DNA from 2 places in the Streptomyces sp. NPDC088725 genome. Region 2 is predicted to be linked to the other one. Evidence: predicted binding sites of a transcription regulator. Region 2 holds the regulator's gene; the other holds the start of a gene.
The links. The regulator HrcA, encoded in region 2, represses chaperone genes, less so after heat shock. The targets are predictions, from matches to a motif close to TTNGCACTCNGNNNNNCNGAGTGCNAA.

Region 1: a site for HrcA is predicted at 8,642-8,668, ahead of groL (chaperonin GroEL). Genes of this name have one in related genera too.

What each region holds. Positions count from the first base shown of each region.
Region 1 covers NZ_JBIVLO010000005.1:146,471-161,833, reverse strand. Annotated here, with positions in the region: gene murQ (N-acetylmuramic acid 6-phosphate etherase) at 1-392, shown strand, start outside; gene ACIP6N_RS14075 (PTS transporter subunit EIIC) at 425-2,011, shown strand; gene ACIP6N_RS14070 (transcriptional regulator) at 2,720-3,013, shown strand; gene ACIP6N_RS14065 (methyltransferase domain-containing protein) at 3,320-4,429, shown strand; gene cpt (chloramphenicol phosphotransferase CPT) at 4,625-5,161, shown strand; gene ACIP6N_RS14055 (YbhN family protein) at 5,329-6,261, opposite strand; gene groL (chaperonin GroEL) at 6,890-8,515, opposite strand; gene ACIP6N_RS14045 (cold-shock protein) at 8,992-9,195, opposite strand; gene ACIP6N_RS14040 (MoaD/ThiS family protein) at 9,561-9,839, opposite strand; gene thrC (threonine synthase) at 9,983-11,305, opposite strand; SAM riboswitch class I at 11,321-11,448, opposite strand; gene ACIP6N_RS14030 (glucosyl-3-phosphoglycerate synthase) at 11,603-12,547, shown strand; gene ACIP6N_RS14025 (trehalose-6-phosphate synthase) at 12,776-14,209, shown strand; gene otsB (trehalose-phosphatase) at 14,318-15,160, opposite strand; gene ACIP6N_RS14015 (DUF3263 domain-containing protein) at 15,170-15,363, opposite strand, start outside.
Region 2 covers NZ_JBIVLO010000007.1:16,658-32,020, forward strand. Annotated here, with positions in the region: gene ACIP6N_RS18780 (PhoH family protein) at 1-305, opposite strand, end outside; gene ACIP6N_RS18785 (carbohydrate kinase family protein) at 507-1,619, opposite strand; gene ACIP6N_RS18790 (ribonuclease Z) at 1,707-2,618, opposite strand; gene ACIP6N_RS18795 (histidine triad nucleotide-binding protein) at 2,624-2,983, opposite strand; gene ACIP6N_RS18800 (16S rRNA (uracil(1498)-N(3))-methyltransferase) at 3,218-3,976, opposite strand; gene ACIP6N_RS18805 (nitronate monooxygenase) at 3,973-5,046, opposite strand; gene dnaJ (molecular chaperone DnaJ) at 5,188-6,327, opposite strand; gene hrcA (heat-inducible transcriptional repressor HrcA) at 6,328-7,344, opposite strand; gene ACIP6N_RS18820 (MBL fold metallo-hydrolase) at 7,506-8,225, shown strand; gene ACIP6N_RS18825 (DUF3097 domain-containing protein) at 8,243-9,061, shown strand; gene hemW (radical SAM family heme chaperone HemW) at 9,448-10,680, opposite strand; gene ACIP6N_RS18835 (SpoIIE family protein phosphatase) at 10,779-12,857, opposite strand; gene ACIP6N_RS18840 (AMP-dependent synthetase/ligase) at 13,097-14,986, opposite strand; gene lepA (translation elongation factor 4) at 15,283-15,363, opposite strand, start outside.

The DNA.
Region 1 (15,363 bases), on a different contig from region 2:
TCGCCGCTGCCGCCGAGCACGGCATCGAGGTCGTCGTGGGACCCGAGCTGCTGACGGGCTCGACGCGCCTCAAGGCCGGTACCGCGCAGAAGCTCGTCCTCAACATGATCTCGACGATCACCATGATCCGGCTCGGCAAGACCTACGGAAATCTCATGGTCGATGTCCGCGCCTCCAACGAGAAGCTGCGCGCGCGTTCCCGCCGGATCGTCTCGCTCGCCACCGGCGCGTCCGACGCCGAGATCGAGGCCGCCCTCACCGCCACCGACGGAGAAGTGAAGAACGCCATCCTCATCATCCTCGGCGCGGTGGACGGACCCACCGCCGCGACGCTCCTCGACGACTCACGCGGCCACCTGCGCGCCGCGCTCCAAGCCACTCGTACCACCTGACCTGTTCCTCGCACAGCAAGGCACAACGCACCATGGCATCCACAGGCACTGACAAGAATCGCGCCACAGCCGCCGCGATCCTCCCGCTGGTCGGCGGGGCCGGCAACGTCGCGTCGATCGCGCACTGCATGACCCGGCTCCGGCTGGGGCTGCACGACCGTTCCCTGGTCCAGGAGGAGGCGCTGAAGGCGCTTCCCGCGGTGCTGGGCGTGGTCGAGGACGAGACGTACCAGATCGTTCTCGGTCCGGGTACGGTCGCCCGCGTCACCCCGGAGTTCGAGGCACTGGTGGAGCAGGAGCGGCCCGAGGCCGCCACCGCACCGGCCGCGACCACATCAGGCGCCGCAGCGCCGGGACAGGGTGCGTCGGGCACCAGCGCCGAGGAACTGGCCGCACAGGGTGCGGCGATCCGCGCGGCGCAGAAGGCCAAGAACGCCACCCCGTTCAAGCTCTTCCTGCGCCGGATCGCGAACATCTTCGTCCCGCTGATCCCGGCCCTCATCGGCTGCGGCATCATCGCGGGGCTCAACGGCCTGCTCACCAACCTCCACTGGCTGCCGGCCCTGGTTCCCGCGCTCGCCGCGCTGGCCTCCGGTTTCATGTCGCTGATCGCCGTCTTCGTCGGCTACAACACGGCGAGGGAGTTCGGCGGTACTCCGATCCTGGGTGGCGCGGTCGCCGCGATCATCGTCTTCCCGGGTGTCGCGAACATCGACGCGTTCGGCCAGAAGCTCGCCCCCGGGCAGGGCGGTGTGCTGGGTGCCCTGGGCGCGGCGGTGCTCGCCGTGTATGTCGAGAAGTGGTGCCGCAGGTGGGTGCCCGAGGCCGTGGACGTGCTGGTCACCCCGACCCTGACCGTCCTCGTCTCGGGTCTGGTCACCATCTTCGGCCTGATGTTCGTGGCCGGTGAGGTCTCCACGGCCATCGGTGAATTCGCCAACTGGCTGCTGCGCAACGGCGGTGCGGGCGCGGGCTTCGTTCTCGGCGGACTGTTCCTGCCGCTGGTGATGCTCGGCCTGCACCAGGCGCTGATCCCCATCCACACGACGCTGATCGAACAGCAGGGTTACACGGTCCTCCTCCCGATCCTCGCCATGGCGGGCGCCGGCCAGGTGGGCGCGGCGATGGCGGTCTACTTCCGCCTCCCCCGCAACGCCTCGATCCGCCGGACGATCAAGTCGGCGCTTCCCGCCGGTTTCCTGGGGGTCGGCGAGCCGCTGATCTACGGCGTCTCGCTCCCGCTCGGCCGCCCGTTCATCACGGCCTGCATCGGCGGCGCGTTCGGCGGCGGCTTCGTCGGCCTCCTCAACCAGCTCGGCGCGGAGGTCGGTTCCACCGCGATCGGACCGTCGGGCTGGGCGCTGTTCCCGCTGCTGGACGGCGACAAGGGCCTCGGCGAGATGATCGCGATCTACGCGGGCGGACTGCTGGTCGGGTATGTCGCGGGCTTCGTCGCCACGTACTACTTCGGCTTCACCCGGACGATGCTGACGGACCTGAACGTGGACACCGAGTCGGCGACCGCGACCCCTGCGGCTCCGGCGCCGGCGGCCTCCGGGGCGGGCGGCGCGACGCCGGAGACCACGGCCCGGCCCGCTCCCGCCTCCACGGAAGCCTGACCCTTTCCGCACTGAGTGGTAGGCGCAACCTGCTTTGCGCCACAAAGCACTTGTGAACGGGGGAGAGACCGACGGGCAGGGCGCGTTGAGTGCGAGCGAATCGCTCGCACTCAACAACACCGGACTCCGAGACGTGCAGCGGCGGGTGCAGACCAGCCCGAGTGCTGTCGTTCGCGGTGTGGGGTGGCGCCTGGCTCGTCGGTTTCGGTGCCGCGTATCCGGCGCATGGCCAGGACCGGCTGGTCCCCGCCCGGCTGGGGGCGGCGGACCGGCTGGTCCCCGCCCGGCTGGGGGCGGCCGTACCGTCGCTGCTCCTCGCGTCGGCGTTCATCCGGTCCATCGTCCACGCGGTCAGAAGCGGCCGCGGAATCAGCTGGCCTTCGCACAGCGTCGCCACGATGTACGGCTGGAACTGGACGCTCGGCTTCCGCTGCCCGCCCGCCGCCAACACAGCACTCCTCCGGCACGGTCCGACGTCCGGCCAGGCGGCGCTGCTGCGGTACCGGGCAAGTCCCAGTACACGCTGGGTGTGTGGACCACGCTCTGCTCGGCCTTCGCGGGCGTACCCGGCAACTATCCGGTGCGGTCACTGGCCGGCGGCGGTTTCCTCGCACCGGCGGCCCACCACCGGCTCCGCGCCGGCCGGTCCGCTCGACTCGCCGGATCGGCCGCGTCCAGCGGGCCCACGGGGTCCACCGGATCCACCGCGTGATTCCTGAACTCGACCCTGTCATCCACGCCCAGGCCCGGCTGAGAGTCACCGTCGCTCTTGCCGCTCTGGCCGAAGACGATCTGATCGCCTTGCCCAGGCTCCAGGAACTGCTGGACATGACGGCCGGGAACCTCTCGACGCATCTGCGCACGCTCGAGGGCGCCGGATACGTCGAGATCACCAAGTCGTTCAAGCTCCGGAACCCCGTGACGCGCGTCGCTCTGACGCCCGGGGGCAGGTCCGCGTTGCGGACGTACAGAGCCGCCCCGCTCTCCATGCTCGCGCCCTGACGTTCCGCGCCCGCCTCGGCTCGTCACTGAGTCTCTTCGCCACCGGGGCTGATTATCGCGCCAACTCATCGCTGCCGGTGAGTCTTTGGCGAGTGATCGCCAACCGGCTTTGGTCGTGAATCTTTGAGTGGCGGGACGGACATATTCTCCCGGAGGCACTGCCCACAAGGGAGGAAACACGGGCGAGCACCGCAAACCAGAACCGGATCTTTCCACGGGGAAAGCGCCGCCGGGGCAGGGGGACCATGAAGTCCCCAAGCCACCGCCGTCCACCGGCACGCACAAGAAGCCGAAGTAGGAGCGATCGTGTTCGAGAAGTGGCAGAGGCGGCTGGCCGAGGCCATGGACCAGCAGGGCGCCTGGCCGGAGCGGTCGCCGTGGATCCGGTCTGCCATGGAGGCCGTTCCCCGGCAGCTGTTCGCGCCGGACCGGCTGTGGCGCTGGAACGGCGACGGGTACGCACCGCTGGATCGCGAGGCCGCGGCGGAGCAGTGGGCGGCCGAGATCTACGGGAGGCCGCACGACCCCGCGGTCACCCAAGTGACGGCAGGCAGGCCCACGTCCAGCCTCTCGGCTCCCTCGATCGTCGCGGACATGCTGGACTCCCTCCTGCTGGAGCCCGGCCAGCGCGTGCTGGAACTCGGCACGGGCACGGGGTGGAACGCGGCTCTGCTGGCCCGGCGGGCGGGTCCTGGTCTCGTCCACAGTGTCGAGAACGACCCCGGCCTCGCCGAAGCGGCGGCCGAGCGCCTGGGGAGGGCGGGCGCGGGTGTGACCGTACACACCGGCGACGGCACCGACGGCCGGCCTGGCGAGGGACCGTACGACCGGGTGCAGGCCACGTTCGCGGTCGAGGACATCCCCTGGGCATGGGTGGCCCAGACCCGGCCCGGCGGCCGGATCGGTGCGCCCTGGGGACAGTTGGGGCATGTGGCGCTCACCGTGGCGGAGGACGGGCAATCCGCCACCGGCTGGTTTCAGGGATACGCGGCGTTCATGCCGACGTTCCGGGCGGAACGGCGGCTGACCTGGAGCGAAGTACGCGGAACCCTCCCGCCCGAGGACGAGCACCGGCCGGACTGGGACGTACGGCTCCTCCAGGACGGGGACCTGCTCTTCACCCTCCGTATCGCCCTCCCGGACGTGGACATCGCCATCCAGGGCGGCGAGCAGCCCACAGCCTGGCTGCACGACGGCCGGTCGTCCTGGGCGAAGATCGTCACTCAGGGGTCAGAACCAGCTGTGGCATACCAAGGCGGTCCGCGCCGGCTCCTGGACGAGCTGAGGACACCGGAGGAACGCTGGCGCGCGGACGGCCGCCCCTCGCTGTACGACTTCGGCATGACCGTGGAGCCGGACCGTCAGTTCGTCTGGTACCGCGATCCGGTCAACGGACAGGTCACGAGCGCCGCTTGAGTGAGATTTCTTGAGTTCTTGACGTCGTGACGGGTCGAGTGGGACGAGCAGCCCATGTCCCTGTTTTAAAGGAGGACGTTTGACGGAATCACGATAAACAGCGCCGCCGCCTACTCCTGCTCCGCTGCGCGCAATGGCCGGAATTCATTTGGGCCGCTGTCCCGGTCTGGCTACTGTGGCGCGGTGACGATCCAGATGATCATTCTCAACGGTGGTTCCAGTTCCGGGAAATCCGGGATCGCCCGGTCTTTGCAGACGGTTCTGACCGATCCCTGGCTGACGTTCGGAATCGACACACTGGTCGACGCGATGCCTCCGTCCTTGCGGGCATCGGACGAGGGCATCGAATTCACTTCGGACGGCGCGGTGTTGCTCGGGGCGGATTTCCGCCTGCTGGAAGTGGCCTGGATCCAGGGGCTGGTGACGATGGCCCGTGCGGGTGCCAGGATCGTGGTGGACGAGGTGTTCCTGGGCGGCGCGGAAACGCAGCAGCGGTGGCTGAAAGCACTCGATGACCTGCCGGTGCTGTGGGTCGGCGTCAGGTGTGACAGCGCGGTGGCGGCCGGCCGCGAAATCGCGCGGGGCGATCGGGTCAGGGGCATGGCCGCAAAGCAGTCCGACCTGGTCCACGAGGGCGTGCGGTACGACCTGGAGGTCGACACGACACGGACCGAGTCGATCGACTGCGCGCGGACGATCGCGGCACGGGTCGACGGCGTGCGGCTGCGGTAGCGCGGTCCGGGGCGGGCGGCTGCGGTAGTACGGTCGTCCGCGCGTTGTACGGTCGCGTGCGCGTCACCGTACGGTGACGCGCACCGGTGTTCGCCGCGTCCCGGGAAGACGGTCGCGCGCGGGCGTGCCGCCGTCCGCGCGGCCGAACAGTTGTCCGCGCTGGGGTGTCAGATGACCTTGCAGCGGACCAGGCCGCCCAGTACCAGCGCTCCTGGGATCAGCGGTAGCCAGACCGTGATGATGCGGAAGCCCAGGACCGCCGATGTCGCCATGGCGACCGACGCGCCTGCCGTGACCAGTGCCACCACCAGCGCCGCGTCCACCGATCCCAGGCCGCCCGGGGTCGGGATCGCCGCCGCGGCGATGCTCGCGACCAGGTAGGCGATCGCGATGTGCGCCACCGGCACCGGTACGTCCAGCGCCAGTGCGACCGTGACCAGTGCGGCCGCCTGGAGAGCCGGGAAGGCCAGCGAGCCACCCCAAAGGGCCAGCGCGCGGGCCGGTTTGGCGTGCAGGGAGCGCGCGTCCGTCAGCGCGATGCGCAGAAAGGCCCGTACGGCACGGCGCAACGGGCGTACGGCGACCAGGAGGAGCACCGCCGTGCACACCAGCCCCACCGCCACCCCGACGAGCGGGAGAACGGCTCCGGCCGGGATCAGCCCGTCGAGGCGCAGGGCGTGCGGGAAGGCGGCAAGCAGTACGAGCAGCAACGCGACCCGTCCCACCGACTCCGCCAGCAGATACAGCCCGAGCGCGGCCGACGACCGGGCCAGCGAGAGCCCCCGGCGCCGGAGGAAGCGCAGATTGACCGCACCGGCGCCGAGCCCGACCGGAAGCAGGTGGTTGGCGGCTCCCGCGGCGAACTGTGTGGCGAGCAGCCGTCCGGGCGGAAGCGGTTCGAGGACCGTCTCCTGCCGTGTGAAGGACACGGCGACCCAGCCGAGACCGGTGGCGGCCAGCGCCGCGAGCAGCCAGTAGCGGTTGGCGCCGAGGAGTTCACGGCCGCCGGACTCGATGAGTGTCCAGTGCTGGACGACCCAGAAGCCGACCACGACGATCGGCACGACACACGCGATCTGGCGCAGCGGCAGCCGCCGCAGGAGCGAAGGCCGGAGGGGAGGCAGTCCAGCGGGAGCCTCGAGCAGCCCAACGGGAGCCTCAAGAGGAGGTCCCAGGGGAGCACCCAGAAGAGATCCCAGGGGAGGTTCGAGAGAAGGCTGAAGCGAAGGAGGAGTGGGTTGGGCCATGGCCATCTCGGTCGTCCCTGCTCGTCACGCACGTGAACTTGTGAGCAGTGTCCCCCGGCATTCGGCGGCCTACGCGACATTCCGGCGTCGTACGGCCGACGATCGGAGAACGGTTGGGAAACGCGCGGGAACCGCGAGGGAGGGCCCGCACCAGCCCCCTCACGCCACCCGCACCCCTCGCCACACAGCTCGCCCCGCCACACACGCTCGCCTCGGCACACACGCTTCGCCTCGGCACACACACCCGCCCCACCACAAGCTCCGCCCCACCCGCCCGCCACGGAGACGCCGTCCACCCGCCCGAGCCGTCACACACGCCCGCGCCGCAACCCCACCCACCACAGCGCCACCCACCCCCTCGTCCCCCGCGCCCCACCCCTCCGTCGCGCCGTACAACGCCGAAGGGCGGCACCCCCTGGAAGAAGGGGTGCCGCCCTCGGTCAAGGACCGGGTCCGAGCGTGCCGCCGTGAGGCGTCAGGCTCAGAAGTCCATGTCACCGCCCGGCATGCCGCCGCCCGCGGGGGCCGCGCCGGCCTTCTCGGGCTTGTCGGCGATGACCGCTTCGGTGGTGAGGAACAGCGCCGCGATGGAGGCCGCGTTCTGCAGAGCGGAACGGGTGACCTTCGCGGGGTCGATGATGCCTTCGGCGATCATGTCGACGTACTCGCCGGTCGCGGCGTTGAGGCCGTGACCGATCGTCAGGTTGCGCACCTTCTCGACGACGACGCCGCCCTCAAGGCCACCGTTGACGGCGATCTGCTTGAGCGGAGCCTCCAGCGCGAGCTTGACGATCGCGGCACCAGTGGCCTCGTCGCCGGTCAGCTCGAGCTTCTCGAAGACCGAGGAAGCCTGGAGCAGAGCCACGCCACCACCGGCGACGATGCCCTCCTCGACGGCGGCCTTGGCGTTGCGCACCGCGTCCTCGATGCGGTGCTTGCGCTCCTTGAGCTCGACCTCGGTCGCGGCGCCGGCCTTGATGACGGCCACGCCGCCGGCCAGCTTCGCGAGGCGCTCCTGGAGCTTCTCGCGGTCGTAGTCCGAGTCGCTGTTCTCGATCTCGGCACGGATCTGCTTGACGCGACCGGCGACCTGGTCGCTCTCGCCGGCACCGTCGACGATGGTGGTCTCGTCCTTGGTGATGACGACCTTGCGGGCACGGCCCAGCAGGTCCAGGCCGGCGTTCTCGAGCTTGAGACCGACCTCCTCGGAGATGACCGTTCCACCGGTGAGGATGGCGATGTCGTTGAGCATGGCCTTGCGGCGGTCACCGAAGCCCGGGGCCTTGACGGCGACGGACTTGAAGGTGCCACGGATCTTGTTGACGACCAGGGTCGACAGGGCCTCGCCCTCGACGTCCTCGGCGATGATCAGCAGCGGCTTGCCGGACTGCATGACCTTCTCGAGCAGCGGAAGGAGGTCCTTCACGTTGCCGATCTTCGAGTTCACGATCAGGAGGTACGGGTCGTCGAGCGACGACTCCATGCGCTCCATGTCCGTGGCGAAGTACGCCGAGATGTAGCCCTTGTCGAAGCGCATGCCCTCGGTGAGCTCAAGCTCGAGACCGAAGGTCTGCGACTCCTCGACGGTGATGACGCCTTCCTTGCCGACCTTGTCCATCGCCTCGGCGATGAGCTCGCCGATCTGGGTGTCAGCGGCGGAGATGGAGGCCGTAGAAGCGATCTGCTCCTTGGTCTCCACGTCCTTGGCCTGCTCCAGCAGGGCGCCCGAGACGGCCTCGACGGCCTTCTCGATGCCACGCTTGAGCGCCATCGGGTTGGCGCCGGCGGCCACGTTGCGCAGGCCCTCGCGGACGAGCGCCTGGGCGAGCACGGTCGCGGTGGTCGTTCCGTCACCGGCGACGTCGTCCGTCTTCTTGGCGACTTCCTTGACCAGCTCGGCGCCGATCTTCTCGTAAGGGTCCTCGAGCTCGATCTCCTTGGCGATGGAAACACCATCGTTGGTGATCGTGGGGGCGCCCCACTTCTTCTCGAGGACGACGTTGCGACCCTTGGGGCCAAGGGTGACCTTGACGGCGTCGGCGAGCTGGTTCATCCCGCGCTCGAGACCGCGCCGTGCCTCCTCGTCGAACGCGATGATCTTGGCCATGTGAAGTGGTCCTCCCGGACTGGGGTGGATTCTCCGGACCGCGCCCGCGCCCGCGACGGACGGCCTGAGAACTGGGTGGTTCCTTGCCCCACCAGCTCTGCGGGCCTCGCTGACCCGGTCCATAAGTTGTCACTCTCACCTGCAGAGTGCTAACGCCAATGATTAGCACTCGACCCCCGAGAGTGCAAGCTCCCCCCGCCCCACAGGACGCACGTCTCACGGGACACGCGCCTTACCCGCGCGTCTCTCCGCGCGCCTCCCCCAGCACGCCTGACGTACACCGGCGCACGAAAGCGACCCGTACGAACGCGGCCCACGCCCGTACGAACGCGGCCCGCACACGCGCCCGTACGCACACACCCGCCCGCACACCCGCCCCCGCACGTGCGAGAGGCCCGTACCCCTGTGACCGGGATACGGGCCCCTCGTGCGGTGCGTGGACTTCGATCGTGCGTCGGTGGCCGATCGCGCCGGAATCAGACGGCGAGCTTGACCATGTCCGCCTGCGGACCCTTCTGGCCCTGCGAGATCTCGAACTCCACTCGCTGACCTTCTTCAAGGGTGCGGTACCCGTCCATCTGGATGGCGCTGTAGTGGACGAAAACATCCGCACCACCGTCGACCGCGATGAAGCCGTAGCCCTTCTCCGCGTTGAACCACTTGACGGTGCCCTGAGCCATGCCCAACTCCCCTATTACTGGCCCCTGCCGGAGGCCTTACTTCGCGTCGGAACGCGTCGACCGCGGCTGAATGTATCTGCCCAACTGCCCTCTGCAACAGGTCAATCAGACGAGAATTCCGGGCATGGCCGAACACACGAAACAGTGAATTGCCAATGATCCGGGGCAAGTCGGGCCAGGCAAAGCGCATCTATCACGCAAACGGCACCAGGACTTCGACTCCATGTTGTCGCGTTCTCATATGTGTTGGGCACGCGCGACAGCGGGTCGTTCCCACATCGTAGCGCGCTCAACCACATGGAATTGCCCCCTCCGCTTCTCTTGCGGAGGGGGCAATTCCATGACGCGCTGCGGCAGTCGGACGGTCAGCAGCCGCCCGCGACCGCCGGGATGATCGAGACGCCGGCGCCCGCCGGGGTCACCGTCTCCAGGCCCTGCTCGAAGCGGACGTCGTCGTCGTTCACGTACACGTTCACGAAGCGGCGCAGCTTGCCCGCGTCGTCCAGCACACGGGCGGCGATCCCCGGGTGGTTGCTCTCCAGGGACTGGATGACCTCGGAGAGGGTCGCGCCCTCCGCCGGGACCTCGGCCTGACCACCGGTGTACGTACGGAGGATGGTGGGGATGCGGACCTTGACGCTCATGGTGGGATGCCTTCCTCGGGTCTGGATGTCGTGGGGCCTGCCGGGACGGGCGAGTGCGCGAACCCGGCGTCCCGGAACGGGTCGGTACGCGAGACGGCCGTCCCGGGCCGGGTCAGTGCGCGAGACCGCCGTCCCGCAACGGATCAGTGCGCGAGACCCGCGTCCCGGAACGCGTCCAGGCTCGGGCGGATCGTCGCCGTCGGGCCGGTCGTCGGGGCCACCGCGTCCAGCGTCTTCAGGCCGTCACCGGTGTTGAGCACGACCGTCGTGAGCGTCGGGTCGAGCGCGCCGGACTCGATGAGCTTCTTCGTCACGCCGACCGTCACCCCGCCCGCCGTCTCGGCGAAGATCCCCTCGGTGCGGGCGAGCAGCTTGATCGCGTCCACGATCTGCTCGTCGTTGACGTCCTCGACGGCGCCGCCGGTGCGGCGCGTGATGTCCAGGACGTACGGGCCGTCGGCCGGGTTCCCGATCGCCAGCGACTTGGCGATGGTGTCCGGCTTCTGCGGACGTACGACGTCGTGACCGGCCTTGAAAGCGGCGGAGACCGGCGAGCAGCCCTCGGCCTGGGCCCCGAAGATCTTGTACGGCCTGTCCTCGACCAGACCCAGCTTGATCAGCTCGCGCAGACCCTTGTCGATCTTCGTGAGCTGTGAGCCCGAGGCGATCGGGATGACGATCTGGTCGGGCAGCTGCCAGCCGAGCTGCTCGCAGATCTCGTACGCGAGCGTCTTCGAGCCCTCGCCGTAGTACGGGCGGAGGTTGACGTTGACGAAGCCCCAGCCCTCGCCCAGCGGGTCGCCGATCAGCTCGGAACAGAAGCGGTTGACGTCGTCGTAGTTGCCCTCGATGCCGACCAGTTCACCGCCGTAGACGGCCGCCATGACGACCTTGCCCTGCTCCAGGTCGTGCGGGATGAACACGCACGACCGCAGTCCGGCGCGGGCCGCAGCCGCGCCTACCGCGCCCGCGAGGTTACCGGTGGAGGAGCAGGAGAGCGTGGTGAAGCCGAAGGCGCGGGCCGCCTCGACGGCGATGGCGACGACGCGGTCCTTGAAGGAGTGCGTCGGGTTGCCGGAGTCGTCCTTGATGTGGAGGCCGCCGGTGACGCCCAGTTCACGGGCGAGGTTGTCGGCCTTGACGAGCTTGGTGAAGCCCGGGTTGATGTTGGGCTTCGTGGCGACGTCGGCGGGGACGGGCAGCAGCTCCGCGTAGCGCCAGATGTTGTCGGGTCCCGCCGCGATGCGCTTCTTCAGCGCTTCCGGGTCGCCCGTCGGCAGGTCGTAGGCCACTTCGAGCGGGCCGAAACAGCTCGCGCAGGCGAAGATCGGGCCGAGTTCGAAACGTTCTCCGCATTCGCGGCACGAGAGTGCGGCGGCGGGTCCCAGGTCGACGGTGCCGGCGGAAGCGGCGGATCCGGTCGGGTTCTGGGTGACGTCAGTGTTCTGGACAGTCTGCACAGCCATGAAGGCGAGGCCCTTTCCTCATCTTCCTCACGACGCGTTTCGCCGCAAGACGGAATTGGCACCTTCCCCACCGTGACCTCGCGGTCGGCGGGATGGTTGCCGGGGCTTCAACGGGCCGTTCCCTCTGCCCCTCTGGATGAGCGGTATGGCGCCGGAACCGGGCTCCGGTGCGTTTGTCGGCCGACCACCCCCGGCATGCGCGGGCTACTGGCCTTGTTCAAGACTGTAACCGAAGGACCGGACGGTTGAGACAGTCGTCCGGAACGCGAGATGGATCACTCTCAGGGAGTACCGACCGTGCTGGAAGAGGTGGAACGCTGGCTGACCAGGCGTTCCTGGTCCGTCGGCGACCGTACGCTCGACCGGCTGACGGCCGCCAAGGCCGCGCGTGGCACCACGGTGAGCGTGGTCCTGCCGGCGCTCGACGAGGAGGAGACCGTCGGTGAGATCGTCGCGGTCATCCGCCGGGAGCTGATGGAGAAGGTGCCGCTCGTCGACGAGTTGGTGGTGATCGACTCCGGTTCCGTGGACGGTACGGCGAAGATCGCGGCGGCGGCCGGCGCGCGGGTCGTGCACCGGGACGCGATACTGCCGCGGCTGCCCGCGCTGCCCGGCAAGGGCGAGGTGCTGTGGCGGTCGCTGCTGGTGACAACCGGCGACATCGTCTGTTTCGTGGACGCCGATCTCCGGGAATTCTCGGCGGACTTCGTGTCGGGGATCGTGGGGCCGCTGCTCACGGACCCGGAGGTGCAGCTCGTGAAGGGGATGTACGACCGGCCGCTGAACGGGACCGCGGGACAGGGCGGCCGGGTGACGGAACTGGTGGCGCGGCCGCTGCTGAATCTGCACTGGCCTCTGCTCGCGGGTTTCGTCCAGCCGCTGGGCGGGGAGTACGCGGCGCGCCGGACGCTGCTGGAGCGGCTGCCGTTCCCCGTCGGATACGGCGTGGAGCTGGGGCTGCTGGTCGACGCGCTGCACGCGGTGGGCCTTGACGCGCTGGCGCAGGTGGACGTGGGTGTACGGATCCACCGGCACCAGGACGGGCGGGCGCTCGGACGGATGGCGGCGGCGATCTACCGCACGGCGCAGCTGCGGCTGTCGCGCGGGCATCTGGTGCGGCCGGTGCTGACGCAGTTCGAGCGGGGTGAGGACGGTTTCGTCCCGCGTACCCACGCGGTGGACACGGAGGAGCGGCCGCCGATGCGGGAGATCGGCGAGTACACGGCCGGCCGTGCGGCGTAGCCGATTCTGAACGTGCGGCGCAGCCGGTTCCGACGGGCGGATTTCCTGGGGCGCGCCCTCATGGACCTTCGCCCCTCGCGTCACGGAGACTCGCGTCGCGGACGGGAGCGCGACCGAGGCCCCGGAGCCGCGTACATGCTCGCCGCCGCTCATCACACGAACGCGCATGTGACCGAGCCGTACGCGTCCGTACGTTTGAGCGTTTCCGGTACGGGCTAGATTTCGGCCATGGTCTCCGAGCACGTCGCCCAGGTCCTTGTCGCCTCCAACCGCGGTCCCGTCTCGTACTCCGTGCGCGACGACGGAGCGCTGGACGCCAAGCGCGGCGGCGGCGGGCTGGTGTCCGGGCTGTCCGCCATCGGTCCTGACACGGACGCGGTCTGGGTGTGCGCGGCGCTCGGTGACGGCGACCGCGAGGCCGTACGCCGGACGGGCGGCCGGCTCGACGTGGCGGACACCGGCGGACAGCGCGTCCGGATGCTGGACATCGCGCCGGAGGTGTACGCGGACGCGTACAACGGCGTGGCGAATTCGACGCTGTGGTTCGTCCACCACCTGCTCTACCAGACCCCGCTGGAGCCGGCCTTCGGCCCGGAGTTCCGCGCGCAGTGGGCGTCGTACGAGGCGTACAACCGCGCCTTCGCCGAGGCGCTGGCCGACGAGGCGGCCGAGGGCGCCGCGGTCCTGGTGCAGGACTACCACCTGGCGCTGGTGCCCGGCATGCTGCGCGCGCTCCGCCCCGACCTGCGGATCGGGCACTTCTCGCACACGCCGTGGGCGCCGGTGGACTACTTCCGGCTGCTGCCCGACGACATCGCGCGCCAGCTGCTGCGCGGCATCCTGGGCGCGGACCGGGCGGCGTTCCTGACGCAGCGCTGGGCCGGCGCGTTCACGGCGTGCTGTACGGAGCTGCTGGGCGGTACGGGCAACACCCGGATCGGGGTGCACGGCCTCGGCGCGGACGCGGACTTCCTGCGGGAGCGGGCGCACCGCCCCGACGTCGGCGAGCGGATGACCGCGCTGCGCGAGCAGATCGGCACGGAGGCCGGGGGCGCCGCGCGGAAGACGATCGTGCGGGTCGACCGTACGGAACTGTCCAAGAACATCGTGCGCGGGCTCCTCTCGTACCGTCAGCTGCTGGCCGAAAGGCCCGAGTGGCACGGCCGGGTGGTGCATGTCGCCTTCGCGTATCCCTCCCGGCAGGATCTGCCGGTCTACCGCGACTACACCGCAGAGGTGCAGCGGGTGGCGGACGGCATCAACGAGGAGTTCGGCACGGACGGATGGCTGCCGGTCGTCCTCCATGTGAAGGACGACTTCGCCCGCTCGCTCGCGGCCTACCGGCTGGCGGACGTGGCGCTGGTCAACCCGATCCGCGACGGTATGAACCTGGTGGCCAAGGAGATCCCGGTGGTCTCGGACGACGGGTGCGCGCTGGTGCTCTCACGCGAGGCGGGCGCGTACGAGGAGCTGGGCGAGGACGCGCTGGTGGTGAACCCGTACGACGTGTCCGCGACGGCCGCCGCGCTGCACGAGGCGCTGACGATGCCGGTGCCGGAGCGTGCCGAGCGTTCGAAGCGGCTGGCGGAGGCGGCTACGGCGCTGCCGCCGGCGCGGTGGTTCCTCGACCAGCTGACCGCGCTGCGCGAGCTGCCCGTCTGACGGGGCCGAAGACCGGAGCCCGAACGCCGGGCGCCGTGCGGAGGTGACCTCACCCCCGCACGGCGCCACGCGCGGCATCTCGCGGACGCGGCTCTCAGCCCGCGTCTTTCAGGCCGCCGCCTCGTCCGCCAGCGCCGCCAGAAAGTCCGCGAGCGCCGCCGGGCCTGACAGCAGCAGGTCCGCCTTCCCGGTCACCTCGGGCACGTCCCCGCTGGCGATCAGCAGCGCCGGGTGGCCCGCCGCCCGCAGCTCCTCCACCGCCGCGAAGGCCGCCAGGTCGCCCAGATCGTCGCCCGCGTACACGACCGTCTCGGCCCCGACCTCGCGTACGTACTCCTTCAGCGCCACGCCCTTGTCCACGCCGGGCGGACGCAGTTCGAGGACCATGCGCCCCGGCTCCAGCACCAGTCCGTGCTTCGCCGCCAGGTCGGCCAGGGGTCCGCGCAGGGCTTCGAAGGCGGCCTGCGGGTCGGTGGCGCGGCGGGTGTGGACCGCGACCGCCTGCCCCTTCTCCTCGATCCAGGTGCCCTCCCAGGAACCGAACCGGTCGAGGAATCCGGGAAGTTCCGCACGCGCGGCCGCCACGCCCGGGTGCGGCTCCGGGGTGTTGACCGTGCCGGTGATCGCGTCCCAGCGTTCGGCGCCGTAGTGGCCGAGGACCACCAGGTGGTCGAGGCCCGGTACGCCGGCGAAGCCGCCGTACCGCACGGCGAGCCCGGCCGGGCGGCCGGTGAGGACCGCCACGGACGCGACGTTCGGCGCGAGCGCGGCCAGCGCGGGGACGGCACGCGGGTGGGCGCGGGCCTGTTCGGGGTCGGGGACGATCTCGGCGAGTGTGCCGTCGAAGTCGAGGACGACGACGGCTTTGCCCGGCGCGGCGAGGAACGCGGCCAGACCTTCTGTACCTGCGGAGGTGGTGGGATTCGGCAGGGAGTGCGATGTGCTGCCCATGTGCTGAGCCTATCGTTGGTCTCTGCGGGCCTGCCGGAGTCTGCGCAGTCTGTTCACCGTCACCGGATCGTGCTCCGCCGCGGCGGGATCGTCCAGGAGTGCGTTCAGCAGTTGGTAGTAGCGCGTCGGAGACAGTCCCAGCCGCTCACGGATGGCGCGCTCCTTGGCCCCGGGGCCGGGCCAGCCACCCGCCTCCATGGCCA
Region 2 (15,363 bases):
TCGGTCGCTCTGAGCATGGCAATCGAACGTTCCACTGCGTCCTCCGTCATCGGCTGACCGGTGCGGAGCACCAGCATCATTTCATCGAACAGGCGCTGGATCATGGCGACGTCCGGCGCGCTGCCGGTCGCGCTGATCTCATTGCCGCGGACGTGGATGTCGGCGCCCTTGAAGGCTTTCTCGATCACCCGCAGAAGGGAATCCCCGGAACCCAGGACCGTCACCATCGGATGGGACGCCGGAACGGTGATCCGGGCACGCGCCTGCCCCGGAGCGGGGGTGTTGGCTGTAGGTGTCTGAGTCATGGGCCGGCACTGTGGCCTGCGCATACCTCCCGTTGCAGGGTTCTCGCCGCTCGACAACCTCTGGCTAACAGCCTACGACTCCACGCGGACATCGCCGTAGGACTTTTCCGCTGTTGTTCAGGGGGACCCCGGCCGTTCACCACGCCGTTCCCGCGGGACCCGCACGACCGGTGCCGGGGCCGCCGGCACCTCAGCCGCCGCTCAGCTCGCGCGGCCGAACCCGATCGTCGGCACGGCCCTGCGCAGCGGCCACGGCCTGTCCGGCGCGGGAAGCAGGCCGGTCAGGAATCCGTAGCGGCGCAGCGCCGCCGGGTCCTGGTCGGACTCCCGCTGGACGCGCTGCCACCAGGACGCGATCTCCGACCAGCCGGGTGCGGAGAGCGAACCGCCGAACTCCTGCACCGAGAGCGCCGCCGTGAGCCCGGCGAACGCCAGCCGGTCGGCGAGCGGCCAGCCCGCGAGCGTACTGGTCACGAACCCGGCGACGAAGACATCGCCGGCGCCCGTCGGGTCCAGGGCCTCCACCTCGATCGCCGGGACCTCGGCGCTCTCGCCGGTCGCGCCGTCCACGGCGTACGCGCCCTCGGCGCCCAGAGTGACGACGGCGAGCGGCACCAGCTCGGCGAGCCGGTGCGCGGCCGCCCTGGGGCTGTCGGTGCGGGTGTAGCGCATCGCCTCTTCGGCGTTGGGCAGGAACGCCTCGCAGTGCTCCAGATCGGGCAGCCCCTTCAGATCCCAGCGGCCGGTGTCGTCCCAGCCGACATCGGCGAAGATCCGTGCGCCATGGGCCGCCGCGCCCGCGATCCACTCCTCGCGGCGGCCGGGCGTGAGCGCGGCGACGGCGGCACGCGCGCGCGGCGGGCACTCGGGCAGGGCGCCTTCCGGCGGCGGGGCCTCATGGCCGTGCGAGACCATCGTGCGCTCGCCCTCGTACGCCATGGAGACGGTGACCGGTGAGTGCCAGCCGGGGACCGTACGGGACCGGGACAGGTCGATGCCCTCGCCCTGTTCCAGCGCGTCCCAGCAGTACTCGCCGTAGTGGTCGTCGCCGAAGGCTGCGGCGAGCGAGGTGCGCAGACCGAGGCGGGACAGCGCGGTCGCCATGTTGGCGATGCCGCCCGGGCTCGACCCCATCCCCCGCGCCCAGGACTCGGTGCCGCGCACCGGCGCGCTCGCCAGACCGGTGAAGATGATGTCGAGGAAGACCGTGCCGGTGAGGTACACGTCGCACGGCGGGTCGTCCGGGGCGCGCAGCGAGCCCAGCGGATCGACATCGGCGGTGTGGTCCTGCGGCTTTCCGTCTGAGGTGATCACGGTCGGGCTCCCGGATAGCGGTACGGACCCGTCAGTCTGCACGATCCGCCACGCCGGGGCCGGTACGCGACGGGATGCGGCGCCGTCTCAGCCGCTCCTCCTGGGCAGCGGGACACGGGTGAGATCGGCGGCGATGGTCAGTTCTCCCTCGAACCCGGCCGCGCGGGCCTGCCGCCGGAACTCCTCCGGGTCGCTGTAGCGCTGCGAGAAATGGGTCAGCACGAGATGCCGTACGCCCGCGTCCCGCGCGACCCGGGCGGCCTGTCCGGCGGTGAGATGGCCGTGGTCGGTGGCGAGTTGTTCGTCCGCGTCCAGGAAGGTCGACTCGATGACGAGCATGTCGCACCCTTGGGCCAGCGCGTACACGCCGTCGCAGAGCCGGGTGTCCATGACGAACGCGAACCGCTGTCCTGGCCGCGCCTCGCTGACCTGTTCGAGACTGACCCCGTTCAGCGTGCCCTCGCGCTGGAGGCGGCCCACGTCCGGGCCCGCGATGCCGTGCTCGGCGAGCAGCGCGGGCAGCATCCGGCGTCCGCCGGGCTCGGTGAGGCGGTAGCCGTACGACTCGACGGGGTGCGAGAGCCGGTGGGCGTCCAGGGTGTACGCGGGTGTCACGGCGAGCACGCCGCTCTCGCCGGCGACCGGCGCCGTGGCCAGCTGGACGGTCTCCCGGTAGGCGGTCGCGTACCGCAGCCGCTCGAAGAAGCGCTGTCCGCTCGCCGGGTAGTGCGCGGTGACGGGATGCGGCACCCGGTCGAGGTTGACACGCTGGATCACCCCGGCGAGACCGAGCGAGTGGTCGCCGTGGAAGTGCGTGACCAGGATGCGGTTGATGTCGTGCGCGGCGACGCCCGCGCGCAGCATCTGGCGCTGGGTGCCCTCGCCCGGGTCGAAGAGCAGCCCTTCGGCGTCCCAGCGCAGCAGGTAGCCGTTGTGGTTGCGGTGGCGGGTGGGCACCTGGCTCGCGGTGCCCAGCACCACCAGTTCTCGTACGGACAACGCGCCTACCCGGGAGGCCAGTTGAGACCACGGCCACCCAGGACGTGGGCGTGCGCGTGGAAGACCGTCTGACCCGCGCCCGCGCCGGTGTTGAAGACGACGCGGTAGCCGCTGTCGTCGGCCTTCTCCTGGGCCGCGATCTTCCCCGCCTCACGCAGCACGTCGGCGGCGATCAGCGGTTCGGCGCCGGCCAGCGCGGCGGCGTCCGGGTAGTGCACCCGGGGAATCACCAGGACGTGGGTGGGTGCCTGCGGGTGGATGTCCCGGAAGGCGACGGTGGTGTCCGTCTCCCGGACGACGGTGGCCGGCACCTCTCCCGCGACAATCTTGCAGAACAGGCAGTCGGCCTGCGGTTCTCCCGCCATGGTCCGGGCCTCCTCGAATCAGACGGTTCCTGCGGACGATCACGACACCCGCATGCTATCGGCCACGGGCGACCGGGTCGGGACCGGCGGCCGTGCGCGGCAGTGCCCCGGACCCGGCCGCCGTGACGCCGGGCGCCGCGAGGCGCAGGCCGGGACCGGCGGCCGTACATCACCGCGACCTGTGCGGCCGTACGCCAGGACCGGCGGCCGGTGCGCCCGGCCTGCGGCGAGGCGTCAGGACCAGCGGCCCGTGCGTCCCAGGAGCAGCGCCGTGGCGGCCGTACCGGCCGTGGAGGTGCGCAGCACGCTGGGGCCCAGCCGGTACGGCTGCGCGCCCGCCTGGGCGAACACCGCCAACTCCTCGGGCGACACGCCCCCTTCGGGCCCGACGACCAGCACGATCGTTCCCTGGTCCGGCAGTTCGGCCGTGGCGAGCGCGGCGCTGCCCGCGTCCCTGTCCTCGTGCAGTACGGCCGCGAAGTCCGCGGCGGCCAGCAGCGCGGCGACCTGCTTCGTGCTCATCGCATCCGCGATCTCGGGGAATCGCACCCGTCGCGACTGCTTGCCCGCCTCACGCGCCGTGGCCCGCCACTTCGCGAGCGCCTTGGCGCCGCGCTCGCCCTTCCACTGCGTGATGCAGCGCGCGGCGGCCCACGGGACGACGGCGTCGACGCCGGTCTCCGTCATGGTCTCGACGGCCAGTTCGCCCCGGTCGCCCTTGGGCAGTGCCTGGACGACGGTGATTCGCGGTGCCTGCGCGGCCTCTTCGGTCACCGGCCCGAGCCGGACCGTCAACCGGTCCTTGCCCTCGGCCGCGACCACCACACCGTCCGCCCACAGCCCGGCGCCGTCGGTCAGGACGACGTCCTCGCCGGACCGCAGCCGCTTCACGGAGACGGCGTGCCGCCCCTCGGGACCGTCCAGTACGAACGTCCCGCCCTGCTCTCCGGCCGTGGCGCCGAAACCGTCCACGACGAAGACGGGAGCGGTCACAGGGTGTTCCCGGCGGCCAACGAGGCGCGGGTCGCTTCGAGTTCGCTCGCGAGGACGCCGACCAGCTGCCCGGCGGGCAGATCACGCGCCATCCGGTGGCCCTGTCCCGCCCAGAGCGCCATGCCCTGCGCGTCGCCGATCTTCGCCGCGGCCTTGCGCAGTGCGGAGGTCAGGTGATGCACCTCCGGGTAGGCGGCGGGCGCGTACGGGCCGTGCTCGCGCATGAAGCGGTTGACGAGACCGCGGGCGGGCCGGCCCGAGAAGGCCCGGGTCAGTTCGGTCCTGGTGAACAGCGGGTTGGTCATGGCCTGTTTGTGATGCTGGTTGGCACCCGATTCCGGGCAGACGAGGAACGCCGTGCCGAGCTGCGCCGCGTCCGCGCCCGCCGCGAGCACCGCCGCGATCTGCGCGCCGCGCATGAGGCCGCCGGCCGCGACGATCGGCAGCTGGACGGTCTCCCTGATCTGGGTCACCAGCGAGAGCAGCCCGATCCCCGCGCCGTCGGTGGCCGGATCGTCGCGGTGCGTGCCCTGGTGTCCGCCGGCCTCGATGCCCTGGACACAGATGGCGTCGGCGCCCGCCCACTGCGCGGCCGTGGCCTCTTCCGGGGTGGTGACCGTGACGATGGTGAAGGTACCGGCGCGGGCGAAGGCGTCCAGGGTCGTACGGGTCGGGCAGCCGAAGGTGAAGGACACGACGGGCACCGGGTCGTCGAGCAGTATCGCCAGCTTGGCCTCGTACCCGTCGTCCCAGCCGGTCTCCGGGTCACCGAGGGGGGTGTCGTACCAGCTCGTCTCGCCGGCGAGCTGGTTGCGGTAGACGTCGACGGCCGCCCGGTCGGCGTGGTTCGGCTGCGGCATGAAGAGATTGATGCCGAAGGGCTGCCCAGTGAGCCCGCGCAGCTGTTTGACCTCTTCGTACATGCCGTCCGCGGTCTTGTAACCGGCGGCGAGGAACCCGAGGCCACCGGCCTCGGCGACGGCTGCGGCCAGTTGCGGGCAGGAGGCGCCGCCCGCCATGGGCGCCTGCACGATCGGATACCGGCAGAGATCGGTCAGTGCGGAGGACATGCAGGCATGGTGCCACGGTCGCCCGCACAGCTCCGAATCCGGGCCCGGCCCGGCCGGTGCGGGCACACAAGCCGATGCCCCGGGCCCGGCCGGAAGAATCCGACTATGCCCGGGGCATATGCCCGCACTTGCTGCTGTGGCCTATCGGCCGTTGAACGCGTCCTTGAGGCGCGAGAACAGCCCCTGCTGCCCCGGCTGGAACTGGCCCGTGGGCCGGTCCTCGCCGCGCAGCAGCGCCAGCTCGCGCAGCAGCCGTTCCTGTTCCTGGTCCAGCTTCGACGGGGTCATGACCTCGACGTGCACGATCAGATCGCCGCGCCCGCCGCCGCGCAGGTGCGTGACGCCGCGCCCGTGCAGCGGAATCGACTGCCCCGACTGCGTGCCGGGCCGTACGTCGATGTCCTCCATCCCGTCCAGCGTCTCCAGCGGGCACTTCGTGCCCAGCGCGGCCGCTGTCATGGGGACCGTGACCGTGCAGTGCAGATCGTCTCCGCGCCGCTGGAAGACCGCGTGCGGCAGCTCGTGGATCTCGACGTACAGGTCTCCGGCGGGGCCGCCGCCGGGGCCGACCTCACCCTCGCCCGCGAGCTGGATGCGGGTGCCGTTGTCGACACCTGCCGGGATCTTGACCGTGAGCGTGCGGCGCGAACGGATGCGTCCGTCGCCGGCGCACTCCGGGCACGGCGTCGGCACGACCGTGCCGAAGCCCTGGCACTGCGGGCACGGCCGCGAGGTCATGACCTGGCCCAGGAAGGACCGGGTGACCTGCGAGACCTCGCCACGGCCGCGGCACATGTCGCAGGTCTGCGCCGAGGTGCCGGGTGCGGCGCCTTCGCCGGAACACGTCGTACAGACGACGGCCGTGTCGACCTGGATGTCCTTGGTCGTGCCGAAGGCCGACTCGTTGAGGTTGATCTCCAGCCGGATCATCGCGTCCTGGCCGCGTCGCGTACGCGACCTCGGGCCACGCTGCGACGCCGTGCCGAAGAAGGCGTCCATGATGTCGGAGAAGTTGCCGAAGCCGCCGGCTCCGAAGCCGCCCGCGCCACCGCCTCCGCCATTGTTGGAGAGGGGGTCGCCGCCGAGGTCGTAGACCTGCTTCTTCTGCGGGTCCGACAACACCTCGTACGCGGCGTTGATCTCCTTGAAGCGCTCTTGCGTCTTGGGATCAGGATTGACGTCCGGGTGCAGCTCGCGCGCGAGCCTCCGGAACGCCTTCTTGATCTCGTCCTGCCCTGCGTCGCGGCGCACGCCGAGTACGGCGTAGTAGTCCGTGGCCACTTACGACTCCGCCAGGATCTGTCCGACGTAACGTGCCACTGCGCGTACCGCTCCCATCGTTCCGGGGTAGTCCATGCGGGTCGGTCCGACCACGCCGAGTTTTGCGACTGCCTCGTCGCCAGAACCGTAGCCGACCGCGACGACGGAGGTGGAGTTGAGGCCCTCGTGGGCATTCTCATGTCCGATACGTACGGTCATGCCCGAGTCCTTGGCCTCGCCCAGCAGCTTGAGCAGTACTACCTGCTCCTCAAGCGCTTCCAGCACCGGCCTGATGGTCAGGGGGAAATCACTTCCGAAGCGGGTGATGTTGGCGGTTCCGCCGATCATCAGCCGTTCTTCCGTCTCCTCGACCAGGGTTTCGAGCAGCGTCGCGAGCACCGTGGAAACAGTTCCGCGGTCCTCCTGCTCGAAGGATTCGGGAAGATCCTGCACCAGCTGCGGGACGTCCGCGAAGCGGCGCCCCACGACCCGGCTGTTCAGCCGGGCCCGCAGATCCGCGAGCGAGGTCTCGCTGAACGGCAGCGGGCAGTCGATCATGCGCTGTTCGACCCGTCCGGTGTCCGTGATCAGGACGAGCATCAGCCGGGCCGACGCCAGCGACAGCAGCTCCACATGCCGCACCGTGGAACGCGTCAGCGAGGGGTACTGGACCACCGCGACCTGCCGGGTCAGCTGCGCGAGCAGCCGCACCGTACGCCCCACGACATCGTCCAGATCGACCGCGCCCACCAGGAAGTTCTGAATCGCGCGGCGCTCGGGCGACGACAGGGGCTTGACGCCCGCGAGCTTGTCCACGAAGAGGCGGTAGCCCTTGTCCGTGGGGATACGCCCGGCGCTGGTGTGCGGCTGGGCGATGAAGCCCTCGTCCTCCAGCACCGCCATGTCGTTGCGGACGGTGGCCGGAGAGACACCCAGCTGGTGCCGCTCGGTCAGCGCCTTGGAGCCGACCGGCTCCTCGGTGCCGACATAGTCCTGGACGATGGCGCGCAGCACTTCGAGTCTGCGTTCACTGAGCATCGCGCACACCTCCAGATGTCGTCCGTCGGGCCGTTTGGCACTCCGTCCCCGCGAGTGCCAGCTTTCCCGAGCCAGTGTACGGCGGTGGGGTGCACCCGTAGCAAGGGCAGCCGACCACGGTACCCGGCGATTGTTCCGCCCGATGCCGGTAGCGTCCCGGTATGGACGTCCACTGGGAAGAATTCGGTTGGGAACGGCTGGCCCCGGGGGTGGGCCGGCGACGGCTGCCGGGCTGGGACGCGACGGTCGGCCTCGTGGCCGGTGAGGACGGCGTCCTGCTGTTCGACACGGGCTCCTCGGTACGTGAGGGCGCCCTGCTGCGGGCCGGGGTGGAGGCGCTGCTCGGCGGGCGCCGAGTGACACATGTCGCACTGAGCCACCCGCACTTCGACCATGTCCTGGGAACGGCCGCCTTCGCCGGCGCCGAGGTGTACGGCGCGGTCGGCCTGGCGGAGCTGCCCGGCATCGACCGGGCGCTGTACGAGGACGCCGTACGCGAAGGCCTCGACCCCGCGGAGGCGGCGGAGGCGGCAGACCTCCTGATGCTTCCCGCACACCCGGTCTCCGGTCAGCTGACCCTCGAACTGGGCGGACGGCAGGCGTTGTTGGCGAACATCGGCCCCGGTCACACCGCCCACGACCTCGCACTGCTGGTCCCCGGCTCGCCCGAGGTGGTGTTCTGCGGTGATCTGGTCGAGGAGTCGGGCGATCCACAGGCGGGCCCGGACGCGATCCCGGGCCGCTGGCCCGCCGCGCTCGACCGGCTGCTCACGCTGGGCGGCCCGGACGCCCTCTACGTACCGGGCCACGGAGCGGCTGTGGACGCGGCCTTCGTACGCGCACAACGCGCCACGCTGGCCGCCCGGTTCGACACGGCGTAGCCGATATCGTCGTGCGCATGCGCAGCTACAGCCCTGATCTGACACCGCCGTGGAAGAAGCCCACGCCCGCGCCGGAGGTCCCCGCGGAACCGGACCTGGTGGTCGAGGAGGTGTCGACGGGCTTCTGCGGGGCGGTGATCCGCTGCGAGAAGACCGCACAGGGCCCGACGGTCACCCTGGAGGACCGCTTCGGCAAGCACCGCGTGTTCCCGCTGGCGCCCCGGGGCTTCCTGCTGGAGGGCCGTGTCGTCACCCTGATCCGCCCCGCACAGGCCGCGCAGGGCCGCCCGGCCCGCACGGCCTCGGGCTCGATCGCGGTCCCCGGCGCACGCGCCCGGGTGGCCAGGGCGGGCCGCATCTACGTCGAGGGGCGGCACGACGCGGAACTGGTCGAAAAGGTGTGGGGAGACGACCTCCGCATCGAGGGCGTGGTGGTCGAATACCTGGGCGGCATCGACGATCTCCCGGCCATCATCGACGAGTTCGCCCCCGCGCCGGACGCCCGGCTGGGCGTCCTGGTCGACCACTTGGTGCCCGGTTCGAAGGAGTCCCGCATCGCCGCGCGGGTCACGGGCCCGGACGTCCTGGTGGTCGGCCACCCGTACATCGATGTATGGGAAGCGGTGAAACCGCGCTCGGTGGGCATCGACGCGTGGCCGTCGGTACCGCGAGGCGAGGACTGGAAAACGGGCGTGTGCCAAGCGCTGGGCTGGCCGGAGAACACAGGCAGGGCCTGGCAGCACATCCTGTCGCACGTCCACACGTACAAAGACCTGGAACCAACCCTGCTGGGCTCAGTGGAACACCTGATCGACTTCGTAACGGCCCCCGAATAAGCCCACCCGGACACGGACGCGAGGGGGACAAGGCCGCGACGCGACGCCATGGGGATGGCAGGCCTGCACGCGGACAACGCAAGGGGGCGCACACCCCAACCCGCAGCAGGAGAACGACGCGAGGGGGGCGGGGGCGGAGGAGACAGGTGTCCGGGACACTTGCGCGTGATTTGTGGCGCGTTCACCGGCCCGCGCCCGAAGAACAACCCGCACGCGCCGTAAATCATGCGTCCCGGATGCCTGCCTCCGGAGTCCTCGCACCCCGCCCCGCAACCCCGCACCGGCACGAGCCCGCACCCATGCGCCCCGCCCACGCCCACGCCCCGCCAACACTCACGCCCGCCCCCGCCCACACGCCCACGCCAAGCGCAGCGAAACGCGCCGACTCAATCCACCAGGTCCCGAACCACCGCGTCCGCCAGCAACCGCCCCCGCAACGTCAGCACCGCGAACCCCGCCTCGAACGCCTCCCCCTCCAGCAGCCCGTCCCCCACCGCGCGCCGCGCCGCCGCAAGACCCGCCGGAGCCAGCAGCGTCAGGTCGCAGCCCGAGGACAGCCGCAGCTCCAGTAGGATCCGTTCCACCCGCCGGTCCTCCGCCGCGAGGAGTTCGCGGCCCGCGCCCGGCGACCGGCCCTCCGCCAGGGCCGCCGCGTACGCGCCCGGGTGCTTCACGTTCCACCAGCGCACGCCGCCCACATGGCTGTGCGCGCCCGGCCCCGCGCCCCACCAGTCAGCGCCGCGCCAGTACAGCTCGTTGTGCAGGCAGCGCGCCGCTTCCGACGTCGCCCAGTTCGACACCTCGTACCAGGCGAAGCCGGCCTTCCCCAGCACCTCGTCCGCGATCAGGTACCGGTCCGCGTGTTCGTCGTCGTCCGTCATCGGGACCTCGCCGCGCCGGATCCGCCGCGCCAGCTGCGTACCCTCCTCGACGATCAGGGCATACGCCGACACGTGGTCGGGACCCGCTCCGACCGCCGCCGCCAGCGACTCACGCCAGTCGTTGTCCGTCTCGCCGGGGGTGCCGTAGATGAGGTCGAGGTTGACGTGCTCGAAACCGGCCGCGCGGGCCTCCGCGACGCATTCCTCGGGCCTGCCCGGGGTGTGCGTGCGGTCCAGGACCTTCAGCACGTGCTGCTTCGCGCTCTGCATCCCGAAGGAGACGCGGTTGAAGCCACCCTCCCGCAACGCCGCGAGATACGCCGGGTCCACCGATTCCGGATTCGCCTCGGTGGTGATCTCGGCGTCGTCCGCGAGCCCGAACTCGTCCCGGATCGCGCCGAGCATCCGTACGAGATCCCCGGCGGCCAGCAGCGTCGGAGTGCCGCCGCCGATGAAGACGGTACGGACGGGACGCGGGTCGTCGCCCAGGACCTTCCGCGCGAGCCGTACTTCGTCGATCAGGGTGTCCGCGTAGTTGTCACGGGAGGCGAGCACACCTCCGGAACCGCGCAGCTCGGTCGCCGTGTACGTGTTGAAGTCGCAGTAGCCGCAGCGCGTCGCGCAGTACGGAACGTGCAGGTAGAAGCCGAGCGGCCGGTCCGCCGCGCCCTCAAGGGCGTGCGGGGGCAGCGCGCCGGTCTCGGGCATGGGCTCACCGTCGGGCAGTGCGGAAGGCATGGACCCAGTGTCCCGCACGCCACCGACAACCCGACGACGGCCGGTCCCGTCCCCCGCTCACCGCCCCTGCCGGCCCACCGTCCGCCGGCCGCCGCCCCTCACTCCGCCTGGAACACCAGCAGCGCCAGATCGTCCCCCGGCGGCGTCCCGTCGAATTCGTGCACCGCACGCCGTATGCGCTCGGCGACACCTTCCGCCGTCAGCCCCGTGCACCCGGCCAGAAGCCGGGCCAGGCCGTCGCTGTCGTCCAGCATCTGCTTGCCCGAGCGCCGCTCGGTGATGCCGTCGGTGACGCACAGGAGGGTGTCGCCGGGCTCCAGGTCGAAGGTGCGGCTCTCGTACGCGACGTTCTCGACCAGCCCGAGCAGCAGCTGCGGTTCCGCCGCGGCCCGGACCGTCCCGTCCGGGCGCAGCAGCAACGGCAGCGGATGGCCCGCGCTGGCCAGCGTGCACCGTACGCCGCCCGGTCTTCCCGCGGTGCCCGGCAGCGGCATCAGCTCCCCGTACAGCAGCGAGAGGAACCGGGATCCGCCGCTCTCCGTACCGGGACCGCCCTCCGGCAGCCCCCGCGTACCACCGGGAAGCGCGGGAAGCCCGGGAACCGCGGGGCCGCCCGGCGCCGGGACCATCAGGGACGCGGACTCCGCCGCCTCGCTCGCGTCGTCGAGGAGCAGCCGGTTGAGGCGGTCGAGTACTTCGCCCACGCGGTATCCCTCGCGGGCCAGCAGCCGCAGCCAGGGTCTGGCCAGGCCGGTGACGACGGCCGCCTCCGGGCCGCTGCCCTGGACGTCGCCGAGCATGAAGCACCAGCGGCCGCCGGGCGGACACGGGAAGACATCGTAGAAGTCGCCGCCCGCAAGACCCTCCTCGCTGGGCTCGTACACCAGCGAACTCGCGACGCCGGGAATCCTCGCCACCTGGGTGGGGAGCAGTCCGCGCTGGAGGACCCGGCTGATGGTGGCCTGCCTGGCGTACCGGCGGGCGGCGCCGACCGCGAGCGCGACCCGGCGGGCGAAGTCCTCGATGAGAGTGGTCACGTCGCCGGGAACTTCGGACTGGCCGAGGCGGCCGAGGAGCAGCACCCCGACCGGACGGCCGTTCGCGATCAGCCGGCAGGCGACGGCGCTCCCCTCACCGGCGCCGGGAAAGACACCCGGCAACGCGTCCACGCCCCCGTCCGCGCCCCCGGTCCCGTCCCCATGAGCGCCCGGCCACGCCACCGGTACGACTCCCGGCCGCGCCACTTCCCCCAGCCACGGGGGCTCCTGCTCCAGCGCCGTACGCAACTGATCCGTAAGGGACTCGTCGGCGTGCCAGACCCGGGTCAGCCGGGGCGCGGCGCCCGCGCGGCCGCCCTTGCCGTCCAGCCAGACCGCACACCAGTCGGCCAGCCGCGGCACCAGCAGCTGGCAGGCGAGCGCGGCGACCAGTTCCTCATCGAGCTGTCCGGCGAGCAGATCGGACGCCTCGGCGAGGAACGACAGCGCGCCCCTGCCGGCCCAGTCCGGGTCGTCGCTCACCAGGCGCCGGGGCGTGGGCGCGAGGATTTCCGCCGCGCGCAGTCCGCGCCGGAGCGCGGGCTCCGTCGCCACCGGCGGACCTGCCTCGCGCCCGTCGAGCGGGAGGCGGGCCCAGACGGTCTTGAGACCGCTGCGGTACGTGATGCCCCAGCACGCGGCGAGCGAGGCGACGACCTGGAGGCCGCGGCCGTACTCGAAGGGGGCCGAGTCCGCCTCCGACGGGGTGTCGCTCCGCACGGCTCGCGCGGGGTGGTGGTCGGAGACTTCGAGGACCAGCGCCGCCGGTTCGTCGTCCGGCTCCGCGGGGTCTTCCAGCCGGCACAGCAGTTCGACGGTGGTACCGGCGTGCACCACGGCGTTGGTGACGAGTTCGTTGACTATCAGCACGGCGTCGTCGGCGAGCAGGTCGGTGCTGTGCCGGCCCGGCGGGCAGCCCGCGCCCCGGCAGAACGTACAGGTGGCGAGCAGCCCGAGGCCGGTCCAGTCGGCCAGCGCCGCGCGGGCGAACCTGCGGGCGGCGGCGGGGGCCAGCGGATTTCCGGGCAGGCTCGTGCGTGAGGTGGACCGCGCGTCTCTCCGTAGAGGCACCTGGCGCCGTAACGGCACCTGGGGCATGGGGTGGTGGACGGTCTCCCGCGGGATCGGAATGGTGCCCACTGCGGCTCCTGGTCGAGTTGTGTCGTTGCGCCGCTTACGTACGTTCCCGTCAGAGTGACATATCCGGCTCGTCCGTGTGCACCGAGTCGGCCAACCAGTCGCAGATATACGGAAGTCGCGGTGCTGGGACGGACCCCGGCCCCACCCTGACCCGAACAGGCTTGTGGGCGGGGCCAGTAGACCTGACCCCGCCCACCTCGCGGATCCGCGGCCCGCCGAAGGGCCGCCGCCGTCTCTGCTCAGGCCTCCCGGGAGCCCGCGTACATCTCCTCGATCAGACCCTTGTACTCCCGCTCCACGACCGGCCTCTTGAGCTTCAGACTCGGCGTCAACTCACCGTGCTCGATGTCCAGATCGCGCGGCAGCAGCCGGAACTTCTTGATGGTCTGCCAGCGTTGCAGGCCCTCGTTGAGCCGCTGGACGTATCCGTCGATGAGCCGCTGGGTCTGCGGGGACGCGACGACCTGGGCGTATGACTTCCCCGAAAGGCCGTGCTCGGCGGCCCAGTTGAGGATCGAAGGCTCGTCGAGCGAGATCAGGGCCGTGCAGAAGTTGCGGTCCGCGCCGTGCACCAGGATGTTGGAGACGAACGGACACACCGCCTTGAACTGGCCCTCGACCTCGGCCGGCGCGATGTACTTGCCGCCCGACGTCTTGATCAGGTCCTTCTTGCGGTCGGTGATCTTCAGATAGCCGTCCGGGGACAGCTCACCAATGTCACCCGTGTGGAACCAGCCGTCGGACTCCAGCACTTCGGCCGTCTTCTCCGGCAGCCCGTGATAGCCCGACATGATGCCGGGACCGCGCAGCATGATCTCGCCGTCGTCCGCGATCCGCACCTCGGTGCCGGGCAGCGGCTTGCCGACCGTGCCAGTGCGGTACGCGTCCCCCGGGTTGACGAAGCTCGCGGCGCTGGACTCGGTGAGACCGTAGCCCTCCAGGATGTTGATCCCGGCGCCGGAGAAGAAGTAGCCGATGTCGGGCGCGAGCGAGGCGGAACCGGAGACGGCGGCGCGCAGCCTCCCGCCGAAGGCCTCGCGGAGCTTCGTGTAGACGAGCGCGTCGGCGACCTTGTGCTGCGCGGCGAGGGCGAGCGGCAGGCTCGCCGTGCCCGTACGGCGGAAGTTGTCCTGCGAGACCCTGGCCGACTCGCGGGCGACCTGGGCCGCCCACTTGAAGATCCTGTACTGGGCCGCGCCACCGGCCCGCGCCTTGCCCGCGACGCCGTTGTAGACCTTCTCGAAGATGCGCGGCACGGCGGCCATGTACGTCGGCCTGACCACCGGCAGGTTCTCGATGATCTTGTCGACGCGGCCGTCCACGGCCGTGACGTGCCCGACCTCGATCTGCCCGGAGGTCAGCATCTTGCCGAAGACATGGGCGAGCGGCAGCCACAGGTACTGGACGTCGTCCTTGTCGATGAGGCCCGTCGCCACGGTGGCCTTGGCCATGTAGGCCCAGCTGTCGTGCGTGAGCCGTACGCCCTTGGGGCGGCCCGTGGTGCCCGAGGTGTAGATCAGGGTGGCGAGCTGGCCGGAGGTGATGGCCGTGACGCGCTCCTTGACCGCCTCCGGATGCTCCGTCAGGTACGCGGCTCCGCGCGCCTCCAGGTCGGCGAGGGAGAGCACCCAGCCCTCCGGGTCCAGCTCGTCGGGCTCCACGCCGGAGGTGTCGATCACCACGACGTGGCTGAGGCGGGGCAGTTCTTCCCGGCGTTCGCGCGCCTTGGCGAGCTGGGCGGCGTCCTCGGCGATCAGCACCCGGCTCTCCGAGTCGGCGAGGATGAACGCCGACTCGTCCACGTTGGTGGAGGGGTAGACCGTGGTGGTCGCGGCGCCCGCGCACATGACCCCGAGGTCGGCGAGGATCCACTCGATACGTGTGGAGCAGGCGAGCGCGACGCGCTCCTCCGGCTCGACACCCAGCTCGATCAGACCCGCGGCCACGGCGTACACCCGCTCACCGGCCTGACCCCAGGTCAGCGACCGCCAGTCGTCGGGGCCCCGGCCCGAGGCCGGGGGCACCGGATAGCGGTAGGCCTCCGCGTCCGGCGTGGCCGCCACGCGCTCAATGAAGAGGGGCGCCACGGAGGGCGGCCGGTTCTCGATCAAGTTCTGTGTGTCGTTCACGACATCCTCCGGGCCAGCGGCATGGCGCGTGACTGACCGATTGGCTGACTGAATGGATTACCACTAAGTAACTAACTGACGAGTAACTACCAGTAGCTGATCAGACTAGAGGCCGCCCGGCAACTCCGTAAGAGGCAGTGGCGCGCCGCTTCACGACAAAGAAGCGCCCCGTCCGGCACGGCGGGCCCCCACGCTGTCACATGGGGACCCGTCATGCCGGACGGGGCGCTTCCGCTTCGCCGTCTTCCGGTGTTTCCTCCGGTACGGTTTCGCGGTTTCTTCGGCCGCGAGCGCTGCTACTTCTTCGCCTTGCCGCCGGAATCGTCGCTCGACAGCACCGCGATGAAGGCCTCCTGCGGGACCTCCACGCTGCCGAC